3 regions of the Anoxybacillus sp. P3H1B genome follow, and region 3 is predicted to be linked to each of the others. Evidence: riboswitches for the same ligand, from Rfam matches in the RefSeq annotation. Region 3 holds a riboswitch; each other region holds the start of a gene.
The links. A riboswitch is a leader RNA that binds a small molecule or an ion and turns the genes downstream of it on or off. The one in region 3 is predicted to bind lysine.
Positions count from the first base shown of each region.

Region 1 (5,332 bases), on a different contig from region 3:
AGCTATTACCATCGGCGGAATTATTATGGCCGTCGGCAATCTTATACTGTTTGCGGTCAATACAAAAATAGGGTTATATACGGGGCTTTTACTATTAATTATCGGAAACGGTTTCTTTAAACCTAATATTTCGACGCTTGTCGGTGAATTGTACGGACCAAATGACAAGCGCCGCGATGCAGCCTTTACCATTTTCTATATGGGAATTAACATCGGCGCCTTTTTTGCTCCGCTGATCTGTGGATTTTTAGCTGAAGATTATTTTAAAACGACTGTCAATGGCGTCGTGCAGTATGGATTTAAATATGGTTTCCTTGCCGCATCCATCGGTATGATAATTGGTCAAGTATTTTTTAATCTATTAGGAAATCGTTATCTAGGAGAAATCGGCAAAAAGCCGATTGGCAAACAGAAAACAGCTTCAACTGCGCCAAAAGAGCCGTTAACAAAAAAAGAAAAACAGCGCATTCGTGTGATCTTAATTTTAATGTGCTTTGTTGTCTTTTTCTGGGCTGGCTTCGAACAAGCAGGAAGCTCGCTTACATTGTATACCGATAAGTTCGTCGATAAATCCATCGGCAGCTGGACCATGCCAACCTCTTGGTTTCAATCATTAAATCCATTATTTATCGTTCTATTAACACCCGTTTTATCTGCATTATGGGTAAAATTGGCTAACTCTAAACGCGGTGATTTATCAGCTCCGACAAAGATGGGATTAGGTATGATTTTGCTTGGTCTCGGATTTGCTGTTTTGGTTCCTGCTCTGCTGCAAACCGGAAGCGACGAGCAACACATTACGGTAAAAGCAAATGCATTATTTATTGTTTTAACATACTTTTTGCATACGCTTGGTGAGCTTTGCCTATCACCGGTTGGGCTATCACTTACAAGCCGCATCGCACCGATTCGTCTCGCTTCCCTGCTAATGGGAGTTTGGTTATCAGCAACTGGTATCGCGAATATTTTAGCAGGTCAATTAGCAGCTTTTACGGAGTCATTAGGCTATCTAGAAATTTTCAGCTTAATTGGCGGCATTACCATTGTTCTTGGCTTTGTTCTGTTATTATTATCGAAAAAACTTGTAGAAATGTCAGAATAATAAAGAAAAAAGGATTCACTTATATCGTGAATCCTTTTTTCTTTGCTTATTTACCATTGGTCGTTTTAACATTCTTCAGTCGAGAAGTCTCCCATTTCTAAATCTTGCGAAGCTTGATGAAAGTGGGAGATGAATCGACTTCGGACAAGGACAGGCTTTTGCCTGTTCAATTGTCTGACCCTGTGGTAAAATAAACCTATGTCGTTCTTTCATAACTAGATATAGGAGGTTGCATGGAGAAAATAAAATGCGAAAACCAAGCTGATCCTTCCATGCGTAAAATATCCAAGGTACAAAAGAACTCCGAATTGTCGGACATCTAGGGTTGGAACGACCCGAAGTCACGCTCAGGGAGACGAAAGGCGGCTTTCGTCGTGGAACTGAGAAGCTCCCACTTCAAGCTTTAGCTAAGTGGTGAGTAGTTCACGAAACAGGATTTCTATCGTTCCATGCCTCTCGCTCTATTCCACGTATATAGTAAACATAGAAGGGTTTGGCTTTTTTGCGATTGAAGCATAAATAAATATTGTTTTTGTACAAAAATTGTTTTATAATCATCATGGAACAAAATGAATAGCATCCTCATTCACCCGATGAGGTAGAGGTTGCGGCTTTTATGAGTACAGCGAACGAGATGCAGAGAACATTGAAGACTTCGCTCGAAGGGAAAAGCCGCCGAAGTTGGCACATTTCTCTGGATGTGCGAACTGGGGCTGTCACCGAATAGGGGCAGCACTGTCACGGTTTGCGTAAAGCAACCGTGGGGCGCTATCTTCACGGAAGGGTTGATACGGGTAATGATTGCATTGCCGCCGAATCTCCTTCGGCGGCTTTTTTTATTGCCCGGCTCCTTTCCATGACAACATGAAAAAAAGGAGCGATGAAAACATGGAAAGCGTCATTCAAAAACAGGAAGCCGCCACACCGGCTTCGCCTAACCAGCTGCAACGAAAGCTAAAAACAAGGCATTTAACAATGATTTCTCTTGGGGGAACGATTGGTACTGGGTTGTTTTTAGCAAGCGGCGGAGCGATTCATACCGCTGGACCGGGTGGAGCGCTCATAGCGTATATCGCGATTGGAGTGATGGTATATTTTTTGATGACCAGCCTTGCGGAAATGGCCGCTTATATGCCCGTTACCGGAACGTTTAGTACGTATGCAACGAAATTTGTCGATCCTGCTCTCGGATTTGCTTTAGGATGGAACTACTGGTATAACTGGGCCATTACAATTGCCGCAGAACTCTCGGCTGTGACTATGATCATGAAATTTTGGTTTCCGAATAGCCCTTCACTTTTATGGAGCGCATTATGCTTAGTGATTATGTTTTTACTTAACTATTTATCTGTAAAAGGATTTGGTGAAGCCGAATATTGGTTTTCCCTTATTAAAGTAGTAACGGTTATTATTTTTCTTATTGTCAGCTTTTTCATGATTGTAGGTATTATGGGTGGTGAAGCGGTTGGATTTAGAAACTTCACCATCGACGACGCTCCGTTCCATGGTGGGTTCATGGCGACTCTCGGCATTTTTATGGCCGCAGGATTTTCTTTCCAAGGAACAGAGCTGCTTGGGGTTGCAGCCGGTGAAAGCGAGGATCCGAAACGAAACATTCCTCGCGCCATTCGTCAAGTATTTTGGCGTATTTTGCTATTTTATATACTGGCTATTTTAGCAATCGGGCTGCTTATTCCGTATACAAATGAAAATCTAGCGAATAGCGACGTTACGGTCAGCCCATTTACTCTCGTCTTTGATAAAGCTGGCATTGCGTTGGCTGCATCCGTTATGAACGCCGTCATTTTAACAGCGGTTTTATCAGCCGGAAATTCCGGTATGTATGCGTCTACTCGAATGCTTTGGGATCTAGCAAAAGAAGGAAAAGCGCCAAAATTTCTGGCCAAGCTAAATCACCGCGGTGTTCCTGTTAATGCATTACTAGTCACAGCTTCACTAGGAACGCTTGCTTTTTTGGCTTCGTTCTTTGGCGATGGCACCGTTTATGTATGGTTATTAAATGCCTCTGGTATGTCGGGATTCATTGCGTGGCTAGGCATCGCGGTCAGTCACTACCGTTTCCGCAAAGCATATGCCGCGCAAGGGCGCGATCTCAATGATCTTCCTTATAAAGCCAAATGGTTTCCATTTGGACCATTGTTCGCTCTAGTGCTTTGCACGATTGTCATTTTGGGACAGAACTATGGGGCCTTTATGGGGAAGTCAATCGATTGGTACGGCATTCTCGTTTCCTACATTGGACTGCCATTGTTTTTAGCGGTTTGGCTTGGCTATAAAATCGTGAAAAAGACAAAGGTCGTTCCCCTCAAAGAATGTGAATTAGACTAAAAAACCGCTCGGCTATGCCAAGCGGTTTTTTCAGTCGTGCTTTTTCGTTTTCTGTTCTTCGTCATCCATGATGCCTTTTGTAGCATTTTTAAATTCGCGGAGCGTTTTTCCAGCTGCTTGTCCAAGCTCTGGCAGCTTTTTCGGGCCGAAAAGTAACAGGGCAAAAAATACGATCAAGGCAATCTCGCCAAATCCTATGTTCATATCATTCACTCCATGCGCTTCATTTTCGTCTTTTCCTTTTCCATTATATCATATCATCTTTGAATTACTACCACTTTCGCTTCAAAGTGGGAGATTCCTGCGAACATGGAAACATCCTTCGGTTTTTCAGCTAGCAGACCTTCCCCGTTGTTCCAACGGGAAACGACAAGAAAGCTTGTACATTCGTCCGCTTCACACGTTCGACTGGGCTCGGTTTTCGTTGCTTCGAACCGTGCACAGACAAGGGAACGTTGAAGCTTTTACGTAACGGACGGTGTTCCTTGTCACAATCCTCTATCTTCAGTTTTTCCAAGAACCACTTACAAGTATAGAATAGCACATAGATTCTTGTGATTCCACTACTTTGGCCAATGCCAACCGACATTTCTCTCTCTAACTCATGAAGCGATGTCCGTCATGTTCCTTGAGGCCATAGTCTTCTGTCGGGATATGGAGTAGTCCAATGATCGACATCCTTATTCGTTCAGTGCTTCAGAAACCGCTCTTGCCAGCCATTCCGCACTTTTTTTAGGAGAAGGAGCTAAACTGATCGCGCTAATGACAGACACCCCGTCTGCTCCAGCGGCAATAACCTTCTTTGCGTTGTTCGCGGTAATTCCGCCAATGCCCACGATCGGTATCGACAGACCATGCTCACGCATAAGACGAAGAACGGCCGTTCCTTGTGCCTCTTTTGCATCTTCTTTTGTGCTGGTTGGAAAAATAGGACCGACTCCAAGATAGTCAGCGCCTTGCTCAATGGCGCGTTTCGCTTCTGCCAAATTATGAGCTGAAACGCCGAGAATTTTATTTCCTATTTTTTTTCGTACGACATCTGCCCGTTCATCGTCTTGTCCAATATGGACCCCATCAGCATCAAGCTCTAATGCTAGCTCCACATCATCATTCACAATAAACGGAATATGGTGCTTCCGGCAAAGCGCTTGCAACTCTTTGGCTAATGCATACTGCTCCTTTTTCGAAAGAGCCCCTTTGCCCTTTTCGCGAAATTGAAACATCGTAATTCCGCCTTCAATCGCTTCTGTCAGCACCTCTAACGGACTTCGTTCACAATTGTTGCTTCCCATAATAAAATAAACACGTAATTGCTCTTTCAGACTATCCATTGAAGTTTGCGCCATTTTCATCACCTACGACATCCATTTTTGCCGATACGCCCAATGGTTGGTTGGGCCATGCCCATTGCCGATCCCCAGTTCGTTTTCAATCGCGGCTTGAATAAATGCTTTCGCTGTTTCGATCGCTTCATGGACGCTGCGCCCCTTAGCAAGCTCCGCTGTTACTGCAGCGGCAAACGTGCAGCCTGTTCCATGCGTATGTCTCGTTTCAATTCGGGCGCCCTTGAAATAGGAAAATTCACGGCCATCATATAGCAAATCAACCGCTGCATTTTCAACATCATCGTGGCCTCCTTTAATGACCACGTACGTGACTCCGATTTTGTGAAGCTGTTTTGCCGCTTCTTGGCGTTCCTCTAATGTGCGGATCTTCATCCCCGTCAATACTTCTGCCTCTGGAATGTTAGGAGTGGCTACCATCGCCAGCGGCAACAAATGTGTTTTTAACGCTGACACCGCTGCTTCCTGTAAAAGTGGTGCCCCGCCTTTAGCGATCATAACCGGGTCAACGACAAGCCGACGCCAGCCAAATTGCTTC
Region 1 is NZ_LPUG01000015.1:138,293-143,624, reverse strand. It holds gene AT864_RS09860 (peptide MFS transporter) at 1-1,102, shown strand, start outside; lysine riboswitch at 1,694-1,881, shown strand; gene AT864_RS09855 (amino acid permease) at 1,991-3,451, shown strand; gene AT864_RS09850 (twin-arginine translocase TatA/TatE family subunit) at 3,482-3,655, opposite strand; gene thiE (thiamine phosphate synthase) at 4,132-4,797, opposite strand; gene thiD (bifunctional hydroxymethylpyrimidine kinase/phosphomethylpyrimidine kinase) at 4,807-5,332, opposite strand, start outside.
Region 1: linked by a shared signal. The riboswitch ahead of AT864_RS09855 (amino acid permease) and the one ahead of AT864_RS04455 (amino acid permease) in region 3 are both predicted to bind lysine.

Region 2 (5,332 bases), on a different contig from region 3:
TCCGGCAAAAGCTTTATCCGTTTTTAATGTGATGATGCTCGCGTCAGCTTCAGTGCCTATTTTTTTGCTGGCAACACAATATAGTTCAAAAGAAAAAGCATGGATTGTTACAGTGCTAGTGCAATCAGCTAGCTATGTCGTATTGATTTGTCTTCAGCCGATGTCGGACGGAGCGGCATTAGCGGTTTTATGGTGGTATCTATGGGCGATTGAGCGGGCCAAAACTAGGCTTTCTTGGCACGCTCAACTATTGTCTTTGTTTGTATTTAGTTTGCTGTTAGGCATCCGGCTTTCATACGCTCCTTTTGCCCTTGCTTTCGCTTTTGTATGGTATGAAGATTGGCGAAAATATCGAAGAATCTCCCGTTTATTGCTCTTTATTTGTTTTGCCGCCATTTTTCAATCCATTTGGATCATAGGGGTTGCTATGACAGAAGGAGGCTTGATGAGCTTTATTAAACTGGCTTTTTCGTTTACGAATGGGCATTTTCAGGAATGGGGAGGAACGGCCGCAACGGATCAGCAGTCGCTTTGGGAGCGAACAAGCTATTTTTTATTTCATAATATGGTTTGGATTGGTCTCTCTAGTCGTACTTTCGTCTTGTTGACAATATATATCGCGTTATTCGTTTGGGCGTTTTACTCTGTCCGACGCTTCTCTTTTCCGCGCTGGCTGCTTATTTGCATTTTTATGTATGGGATTTGGGCTTTGTTTGCTCAAAATATTGAGAAGCCGCGCCATGCTCTTCCCATTGTTCACTTTTTACTTTTTTATGGATGGCTTCGTTTTTTGGACAGAGGGATGCCGGCGTATAAGAAGCTGTTTGCTCTCGCTGTTCTTGTGATCCAGCTTGTTGTTGGCACATGGAACTTGCGTGAGCAAGCCTTACACTTGCCAGCCACCTATCAATTAGCATATGATTTACAACAGAGGAAGGAACGGTTTGTTTTGTACACATGGGAAGAAGCGAGGGTGCTCGAATACCTTCGTGTTACCTTTCCGTATGAACAAGCCTTGCATTTTTCATTTTTTTTACAACATCAAACGAACTATCCACATGCTAAAATTTATATAACGGATCATGTAGTGAAGGGATTCCAGTCACAAGGTGTATCGCTGACCGGACATTTGCGGAAAATCAAAACGTATGATTCAAGTAAGCTGGCGGATCCGGTATACGGCAAAATTACACTTTATGAATGGAAAGACTAAGCATTGGAGTGATTATGATGCATGATCACTTAAAAGAGAAGCTATCGGTTTTGCCAGAGCAGCCCGGCTGCTATTTAATGAAAGATAAAAATGGCACAGTGATTTATGTAGGAAAAGCGAAAGTATTAAAAAACCGTGTTCGTTCTTATTTTACTGGAACGCATGATGGAAAGACGCTGCGCCTTGTGAATGAAATAGCGGATTTTGAATATATTGTGACCTCATCAAATATTGAAGCGCTTATTTTAGAAATGAATTTAATCAAAAAATACGATCCAAAATATAATGTCATGCTCAAAGATGATAAAAGCTATCCATTTATTAAAATTACAGCTGAGGAGCATCCACGTCTCATTATTACAAGAAAGGTAAAAAAAGATCGCGGCAAATATTTTGGACCGTATCCGAACGTGCAGGCTGCAAATGAGACTAAAAAATTGCTCGATCGCATGTATCCGCTTCGCAAGTGCGCGTCCCTGCCGAACCGCGCCTGTCTTTATTATCATATGGGACAATGTCTCGCTCCGTGTATCTATTCGGTTTCGGAACAACAAAATAAAGAAATAGTGGAACAGATTGTCCGTTTTTTAAACGGGGGACACCAAGACATAAAAAAAGAATTGGTTGAAAAAATGAACAAAGCAGCAGAAGCCCTTGAATTTGAACGAGCTAAAGAATACCGTGATCAAATTGCGCATATTGAAGCGATGATGGAAAAACAGAAAATGACGATGAAGGATTTTGTTAACAGAGATGTGTTCGGCTACTCCTATGACAAAGGATGGATGTGCGTCCAAGTCTTTTTTATTCGTCAAGGAAAGCTAATCGAGCGGGATGTTTCGATCTTTCCGCTGCATCAAGATCCCGATGAAGAGCTGCTCACATTTTTAGGACAATTTTACTCCAAGGAGAATCATTTTAAGCCAAAAGAAGTAATCCTGCCGCTTGAGGTTGACGGAAGCTTGGCTGAGCAGTTGCTCCAGGTGCCTGTTATTCAGCCGAAAAGAGGAAAGAAAAAAGAGCTGGTCGATCTTGCGAGTAAAAATGCAGCGATCGCTTTAAAAGAGAAGTTTTATCTTATTGAACGCGATGAAGAACGAACGGTTAAAGCGGTTGAAAACTTAGGAGTTGCGTTGAACATTCCAACACCGCATCGAATCGAAGCGTTTGATAATTCTAATATCCATGGGGCTGATCCGGTTTCGGCGATGGTGGTGTTTATCGACGGCAAGCCTGAGAAAAAAGAATATCGCAAATATAAAATTAAAACTGTGAAGGGGCCAGATGATTATGAATCAATGCGCGAGGTTGTACGGCGGCGATATAGCCGTGCTTTAAAGGAACGCCTTCCTCTTCCGGATTTGATTTTAATTGATGGAGGAAAGGGACATCTGGCGGCTGTTCGCGATGTGTTAGAAAATGAGTTGGGCTTGGAAATTCCGCTTGCCGGTCTTGTAAAAGACGACAAGCATCGCACATCGGAATTAATCATGGGAGATCCACCACAAATCGTGCCATTGTCGCGAAACAGCCAAGAATTTTATTTGCTGCAGCGCATTCAGGATGAAGTCCATCGTTTTGCTATTACGTTTCATCGCCAGACGCGAGGAAAATCGTTATTTCAGTCCGCGCTTGACCACATTCCGGGAGTTGGAGAAAAGCGAAAAAAAGCGCTTCTTAAGCATTTTGGCTCTTTAAAAAATATAAAAGAAGCGACGATTGAGGAGCTGCAAAAAGCGGCGATTCCTCGCGCAGTTGCTGAAAAAATTTATGAAAAGCTGCGAGAATAGTATTGTCAATTGGAGAAAAAGCTGATACAATCACCTTAATTGCATATTTATACACTTCTAAGCACAGAAGTGAAGATAGAGGCGCGAACTTCAAGAGTAGGCATTTGGAGGAAAATGGGTTCCAAAGAAAAATGCCGAAAGGGGAGGCTCGCCGAAGTGGGGGAAGTCTCATTGCTTTTCCTGCTGGTCCTGCGTTTAAGAAATGTAGGACTGTCAAGATGACCCATCTTGGAGAGCTATCTCACTGTGTGGAGCGAATTCGTTTCTTTTCTTATTTCGTTATGCACAGCAATGAGAAGCCTCTCATTGCTGTTTTTTATTTGTTTCTATACCGGTATGGATGCTGAAATCAACATTTTAAGAACAAGGGATGAGAAAAATGGGAATGATTGTGCAAAAATTTGGCGGAACGTCTGTAGGATCTATTGAACGTATTCAGCATGTCGCTGATCGAGTAATGAGCGAGGTGCAAAAAGGACATCAAGTGGTCGTTGTCGTTTCAGCGATGGGAAAGACGACGAATCAGCTTGTGGATTTAGCCAAACAGCTAACGTCCCAACCTAGCAAGCGGGAGCTGGATATGCTTCTTTCGACAGGGGAGCAAGTGAGTATTGCCCTATTAGCGATGGCTTTGCAAGAAAAGGGGTATGCAGCTGTTTCTTTAACGGGCTGGCAAGCTGGAATCAAGACAGAGACTGTTCATGGCAATGCCCGCATTATAGATATCGACACAACGAGAATTCATCAATATTTGCAAGCAGGACAAATCGTCATTGTGGCTGGTTTTCAAGGAGTGACGGAAAAGGGAGATATCACGACTCTTGGTCGCGGCGGTTCTGACACGACAGCTGTAGCTTTAGCGGCCGCTCTACAAGCGGATAAGTGCGATATTTATACAGATGTGACAGGAGTGTTTACTACCGATCCGCGCTATGTAAAAGCAGCGAAAAAGCTAGAGGAAATTTCCTATGATGAGATGCTAGAGCTGGCCAATCTTGGAGCAGGAGTGCTTCATCCGCGGGCTGTAGAGTTTGCTAAAAATTATCAAGTATTGCTGGAAGTTCGTTCGAGTATGGAGGAAGAGAGCGGAACAACGGTAAAGGAGGATGTTTCAATGGAACAGCATTTAATTGTCAGAGGGATTGCTTTTGAAGATCAAGTAACAAAAGTGACGGTCCAAGGGCTCCCGCACGAGTTGCCTATGTTGCCAACCGTTTTTACAGCGTTAGCGAATCGCGGGATTAATGTCGATATTATTATTCAAAATACAACCAATAGCGGAGCAGCAGCTGTGTCGTTTTCCATTCGCACAGAGGATTTGCCTGAGACTTTGCAAGTGTTGGAATCATTCAAGGGAGCAAAGATAGAATATGAAAGCCAACTGGCCAAAGTATCGATTGTCGGCTCAGGAATGATCTCTAATCCAGGTGTAGCTGCACAAATGTTTCAAGTGTTAGCGGATAAAGGGATTGAAATAAAAATGGTCAGCACGTCCGAAATCAAAATTTCAACCGTCGTGTCTCAAGAAAATATGGTTGCAGCAGTAGAAGCGTTGCATACGGCGTTTCAATTGGATGAAAAAGCCGCCGTGCGTTCATAACCAGACAAGACCGTACTGCTGGAAATCATGGCAAGCGTTTTGAGAGCGAAGGTGCATTCAATCGTGCTGTGCCGACTGTTTTGACTAAAAAAGCAAGCAAATGCTTGCTTGCCTCAAGTGGTAGACAAAGTCAAAATCGACTTTGTCTACCACCATTTTATACGATTCTTCTATCATAGTGGTAGTTCTACATCAAACTGGCTTGAAGGCGCTTGGCAGACAAGAAACGCCAGCCGAGTGAAGACGCGAAGCGAACCCAAACGTTCATGAGCGACGAATGAGGCCCGTGACGCAGGATGAAGCGTTTGTTAACAGTCTAAGGCAAGCAAATACGTATACTTGCCTTTGTTCTTGTCGTGCATCGATAGGCTAATACAATTGAAAAGGTGCAGAAAATCTGTCTATTCAGCAATTTCGTGTTTACGGTCCCATTTCACAGTAAAAGTCACTTTTTGATCACGCTTTTTTTGCTGCTCATATGCTTCCGAGACGAAGCGTTTTTGCTGTTCAATCTGCTGTGCGAGAAAGCCGGCCTCAAGCTGAAATGAACAGTGAGCATTCATGGCGATCCGAGCGGATACCGCGGGCCCTGTCAGCTCGATTTCTAATTCATCTTGGCGTTCTTTGATGACAGCGAGCGTACCCCATCCTGCTTTTTCAAAAAATAAAATGATGTCATCGAATGTTTCTAAGGGGTAGCAGCGCGCTAAATGCTTTCCCGCCCAATAT
Region 2 is NZ_LPUG01000009.1:551,664-556,995, reverse strand. It holds gene AT864_RS03045 (nucleoporin-interacting protein) at 1-1,213, shown strand, start outside; gene uvrC (excinuclease ABC subunit UvrC) at 1,231-3,003, shown strand; lysine riboswitch at 3,072-3,250, shown strand; gene AT864_RS03030 (aspartate kinase) at 3,383-4,603, shown strand; gene AT864_RS03025 (YslB family protein) at 5,005-5,332, opposite strand, start outside.
Region 2: linked by a shared signal. The riboswitch ahead of AT864_RS03030 (aspartate kinase) and the one ahead of AT864_RS04455 (amino acid permease) in region 3 are both predicted to bind lysine.

Region 3 (5,332 bases):
CGCTGCCATCTTTATTCCTCCATCTCACCAAAAATGAGTGATTACTCACTTCATTATAACTTGCTCTCGAATAAAAATAAAGTGAGTACTCACTCATCAAATAAAGAATTTTTAGAGACTTTATTCTCGACCGTTCAACCTCATGGCCGAAAACAGCCCCTTTCTCCGCTACAATAACGATTCCAGTCCCTCCATCCGCAACAGATTTCTTTAAGAACTTTGCCACCAATGTTGATCGTCTCTTCTCCGACCATCGTTCCGCCTAAACGTTCGCAACAATGTTTCGAAGGGTTATCATTGAGTACCCAAACGATCATCGAGCGAATTCCATCGTTCCACAAATCTTTGATGAACGCACTCACAGGTTTTTTCCATATCCTTTTCGCTGCGCTTCTTTTAGTAAATAAATGGCGTACAGCTCTCCTTCGTACTCTGCAAGCGTTCCTTCTTTTAAGCGATTGTTCCCGTCGGAAACAAAGACGCACACCATCCCGTGCTCCTCCACAACCAAAATATGGTGATGGTCTTGCCGCATTCCCTGTTTTCACCGTTCTTCCCTTTCTGTCACATTTAACTTCTGTAAATTCCTTTGTCGGTCGTTTTCCACCTTTCCACTTGCACATGCGCGATCGCTTTGGCATCTTCGAGCGTGGCTTTGCGAATGTTCCTCATCTTTCTCTCCTTTTCTTCATATCCTATTCCCTTTGCATTTCTACATGAGCTCGACAAAAAAAGGAAGAAAACCTACAACAGTTGCTTCCTATCCTCTATAGAAAAAAGCTGGCCAAAAAAAGCTAGCCAGCCTTCCAATCAAGCAAATCGGTCATTTTTATAGTTGTTGATCATTGACGCTGTCCAGCCACTGCTCAATTTCTTCCATAACCGACTGAACGCAACCATCTGCAAATGGCGATATTAAATGAGCCACTTGTACAAGTTTGGTAAATGACTTGCTTCCTCCCTCACGGCAAAGCGTTAAATAATCGCGCCACGCTTCCTGATAGTTTTCTCTTGAACGCTTCCAAAACTGAAATGCACACATTTGCGCAAGCGTATAGTCAACATAATAAAAAGCCGTTGTATAAATATGGCTTTGCCGTTGCCAAAAACCGCCGCGTTCCAAATAATCATGGCCATCGTAATCCCTTGTTGGCATGTATTTTCGTTCGATTTCCCGCCATTTTCTCTTCCGTTCCGCTGGTGTTGCCTCCGGATTTTCATAAACGAAGTGCTGGAATTCATCAACCGCCACCCCGTATGGCAGAAACAGCACAGCCGAGCTTAAATGATGAAATTGATATTTTTTCGTATCTTCTTTAAAGAACAGCTCCATCCATGGCCATGTGAAAAACTCCATGCTCATGGAATGGATTTCACACGCCTCTAACGTCGGCCAATTATACTCTGGAATTTCGTAATGGCGGCTTTCATACACTTGAAAAGCGTGGCCCGCTTCATGGGTGAGAACATCAATATCGCCGGACGTGCCAGTAAAATTCGCAAAAATAAATGGCGCTTTATATTCTTCTATATATGTGCAGTAACCACCGCTTGCTTTCCCTTTTTTGGCCAAAAGATCCATCCATTCATTTTCAATCATAAACCGGAAAAACTCGCCTGTTTCTGGTGACAGCTCTTCATACATTTTTCGGCCGTTTTCGATAATCCACTTTGCATCCCCTTTTGGAATCGGATTGCCCGTCGGGAATGAAAACGCTTCATCGTAATATTTCAGCTTCTCAACGCCAATTCTTTTCCTCTGGCGTTCATACAGCTTTTCTGCTAACGGCACAATATAAGCTTTCACCTGCTCACGGAATCGCGCAACCATTTCAGCATTATAATCGGTCCGTCCCAACCTTGCATATCCAAGTTCAATAAAGTTGTTAAACCCTAGTTTTTTTGCAATGCTTGTACGCACTTTGACAAGCTGATCGTAAATATGGTCAAATTGTTCCTCATGCGTTTCAAAAAAGGCAAATCGCGCTTCATTTGCCCGCTTCCGCATTTGCCGATCAGGCGACTCCACAAACGGCTGCAGCTGTGCCAACGTGTATTCTTGTCCTTCAAATAAAATTTTTGCGGAGGCTACCAATTTCGTATACTCGCTTGCTAGCTTATTTTCTAACTGTAAATCCGCGACAATCTCAGGAGAAAACGTTTTAAGCTCTGTTTCCGCAAGTGCAAATAACTGTTTTCCCCAGCGTTTTTCGAGCTCCGAACGAAATCGGGAGGCGACGAGCGCCTCATAATATTCGTTGACAAGGCCTTTGACAATCGGATCCACCTCATCGAAAAAATCTTGCTCCTGCTTATAAAAATCATCATTTGTATCAACCGTATGGCGAATATAGCAAATTTGCGCCATCGTGCTAAATTCGTTGCGCAGTTTATTGATTTGCTTCATCGCTTCATCCTGCTCTTCCGCATGCAGGGCCTGCTGAAACGCCTGCAATGCCGCTTGAAATTCTGTCTTTAGTTTTTCCATGTCAGGGCGTTTATATAGAAACTCGGAAAACTTCAAATCCATCCCTTCCTTTTCCTCAAAAATTTCTAACCTTAGTTATATTCCACTTGTTTGCTAAAAATTCCTGTTCATGCTTCAGATAAAAGCATATTGACGAATATTGTCGAATCGTGTATGATTATCAAGGTAATTGAATATTTTTTCTTCTCGTCAACTTAGATGAGATAGAGGTTGCAATGGATAAAAGTAGTTTGAATGAGGGACAGAGGAACCGATGACTTCAAACGAAAGGATCCATTGCCGAAGTTTGCAGCGTACTCTGGCGCCGCAAGCTGGGCCTGCATTCGAATAGAGTCAGGACTGCCATCGCTTATCTTATATGGAAGCGATGGAGCGCTATCTACATTAAGTTCGATGCGGATGTCACATGCACCCGTTGAAAACTTAAGGGTGTATTTTTTTTTTGATAAATGCGCAAATCAGAAAGGAGTAGGGGTTATATTGCAGCAAAATAAACTAGGTCTCTGGGTATTAACGGCGCTTGTCGTTGGGAATATGGTTGGATCAGGAATTTTTATGCTTCCTCGTTCACTTTCAGAAGCCGCGAGCCCTTTAGGGGTCATTTTAGCTTGGCTATTAACAGGTGGCGGAGTGCTAATGACCGCTCTTGTCTTTGGCAATTTAGCGATTCGCAAGCCTGCGTTAAATGGCGGGCCGCAAATTTACGCGAAGGAATTGTTTCCAAAGGGCTCAAACGCCTCGGTTTTATCGGGATTTATGTCTTCCTGGGGCTATTGGATTGGAAATTTTGCTGGAAACGTGGCCATTATTACGACATTTACGAGTTATTTATCCACATTCTTTCCGATTTTAACAAGCAAACAAACCGTATTTATGGTAGGCGCTACACCGATCAAACTCGGCAACCTCCTTACATTTATGGTTTGTACCGCTCTATTATGGGGAATGCACTTTATTATTTTGCGCGGCATCGAGGGAGCCGGAAAACTAAATTTCATAGCCACTTCGGCAAAGGTACTCGGCTTCTTTTTATTTATTGCCATAAGCTTATTTGCATTTGATAAAAGCAACATCGGCTCTATCGTCGCTCCGCGTTACGATGAAGCAGGCCATTCCGTTAGCCTGTTCGGGCAAGTGACCGGCGCGGCCGTTGCGACATTATGGGCATTTGTCGGAGTGGAATCTGCGATTGTGTTCGCTTCACGTGCACGCAAGCAAACAGATGTCAAACGGGCAACCATTCTTGGTTTGCTGATTGCTCTCATCATTTACATTGGCATAAGTGTGCTTGTAATGGGCTTGCTTCCGCAAAAACAGTTGATTCATTCAGAGAAGCCTTTAGTGGATGCGATTCAAACCATTTTAGGACCAAGCGGCGCATACATCTTAGCTGGACTTGGCCTCATCAGCCTTCTTGGCTCGACGCTCGGCTGGGTGCTATTAAGCGCGGAAGTTCCATATCAAGCCGCGAAGCAAGGATTATTTATCCCTGCTTTCTTAAAAGAAAACAAAAAAGGAATGCCGAAACTCGCTTTAGTTTTGTCAAATGGATTAGCGCAAATTTTCATTTTCTCAACGATCTCTCATTCGATGTCAGCTGCATTTGATTTTGTCATTTATATTGCGACACTCGCTTATCTTGTTCCTTACTTTATCGCTTCTGTCTTTCAGCTCAAGCTCACATGGACAGGAGAGACATATGAAACCAATACAAAGCAGCGAATCACGGATGGAGTCATTGCAGCACTGGCCACTATTTATTCCATTTGGGTCATTATCGCGGGAACATCTGACATCAAAACCTTTATGCTTGGCGTTGCGTTGCTCGCAAGCGGCATCATTTTTTATCCGCTTGTAAAAAAAGCAGTAGACAAAGAAAAAAACGCGAAAAAAAGACTGTCAGCTTAATCCAAAAAAGAGGGGTTTCTCCCTCTCTTTATCTTTTATCTATAGTCCCTCCTCTCTCTTTATCAAAAAAGAACGCGCGCCCGCCACCCATTATAAAAAAGCGCCAGCGAATCTTTGATCCGCTGGCGCTTTCACCATCCGTACTTATTGCTGTTTCGCACCGTATCCCATTTTTTTCAATAACTCAATAACCTGTTCTTTCTCTTCAATCGTTAATCCGGAAAGTGTTTCATGGATCGTTTGTTCATGCTCCGGAAATACCTTTTCAATAAAAGCTTTTCCCTTATCCGTAATCGAAGCATAAGTTACACGGCGGTCCTTTTCACATGCTTTGCGCATAATTAGCCCTTTTTGCTCTAATTTATCGACAACATATGTGATGCTGCCGCTTGCCAGTAAAATTTTCCCGCCAATTTGCTGCAATGGCTGATCCCCCTTATGATATAGCAATTCCAACACAGCAAACTCCGTAGGGTTCACGCCGAACGACTGAATGGATTTATTTACTTGATCATTAACAGCACGGTACGCTCTTGACAGCACAATAAATAGCTTTAATGATTGCAAAATTTCCTCTCTATCCGCCACTTGTCATCAAATCCTTTATCGGTCGAATTCGAAGCCATTGTAGCGAAAAATCCTCTCTTTGTCAATGAAACGCCCCGATCTACGCCGTCCATTCCGTACGTTCTTCTGCCATTCGTTTCATTGCTAGAAAACCTCTCGGCGAATCGAATCGATTCCATCCATCAAAAAGCGCAAGAATCGCTTAAGATTCCTGCGCTTTTTGGTTATTGAACAGCTTCTTCTTTTTCCTCATAAGGATGGGCAACCCAGCCAGATGGATCAATAAACAAACGAACAGCTACCACTTGGCGGTCTTCCATTAATGTGAAGAAATGCGGATTTCCTTCTGGAACGGAAATAACATCGCCA
Region 3 is NZ_LPUG01000011.1:63,233-68,564, reverse strand. It holds gene AT864_RS04470 (ABC transporter ATP-binding protein) at 1-9, opposite strand, end outside; gene AT864_RS18265 (GNAT family N-acetyltransferase) at 359-535, opposite strand; gene AT864_RS04460 (M3 family oligoendopeptidase) at 830-2,524, opposite strand; lysine riboswitch at 2,685-2,874, shown strand; gene AT864_RS04455 (amino acid permease) at 2,969-4,396, shown strand; gene AT864_RS04450 (MarR family winged helix-turn-helix transcriptional regulator) at 4,541-4,984, opposite strand; gene AT864_RS04445 (acireductone dioxygenase) at 5,188-5,332, opposite strand, start outside.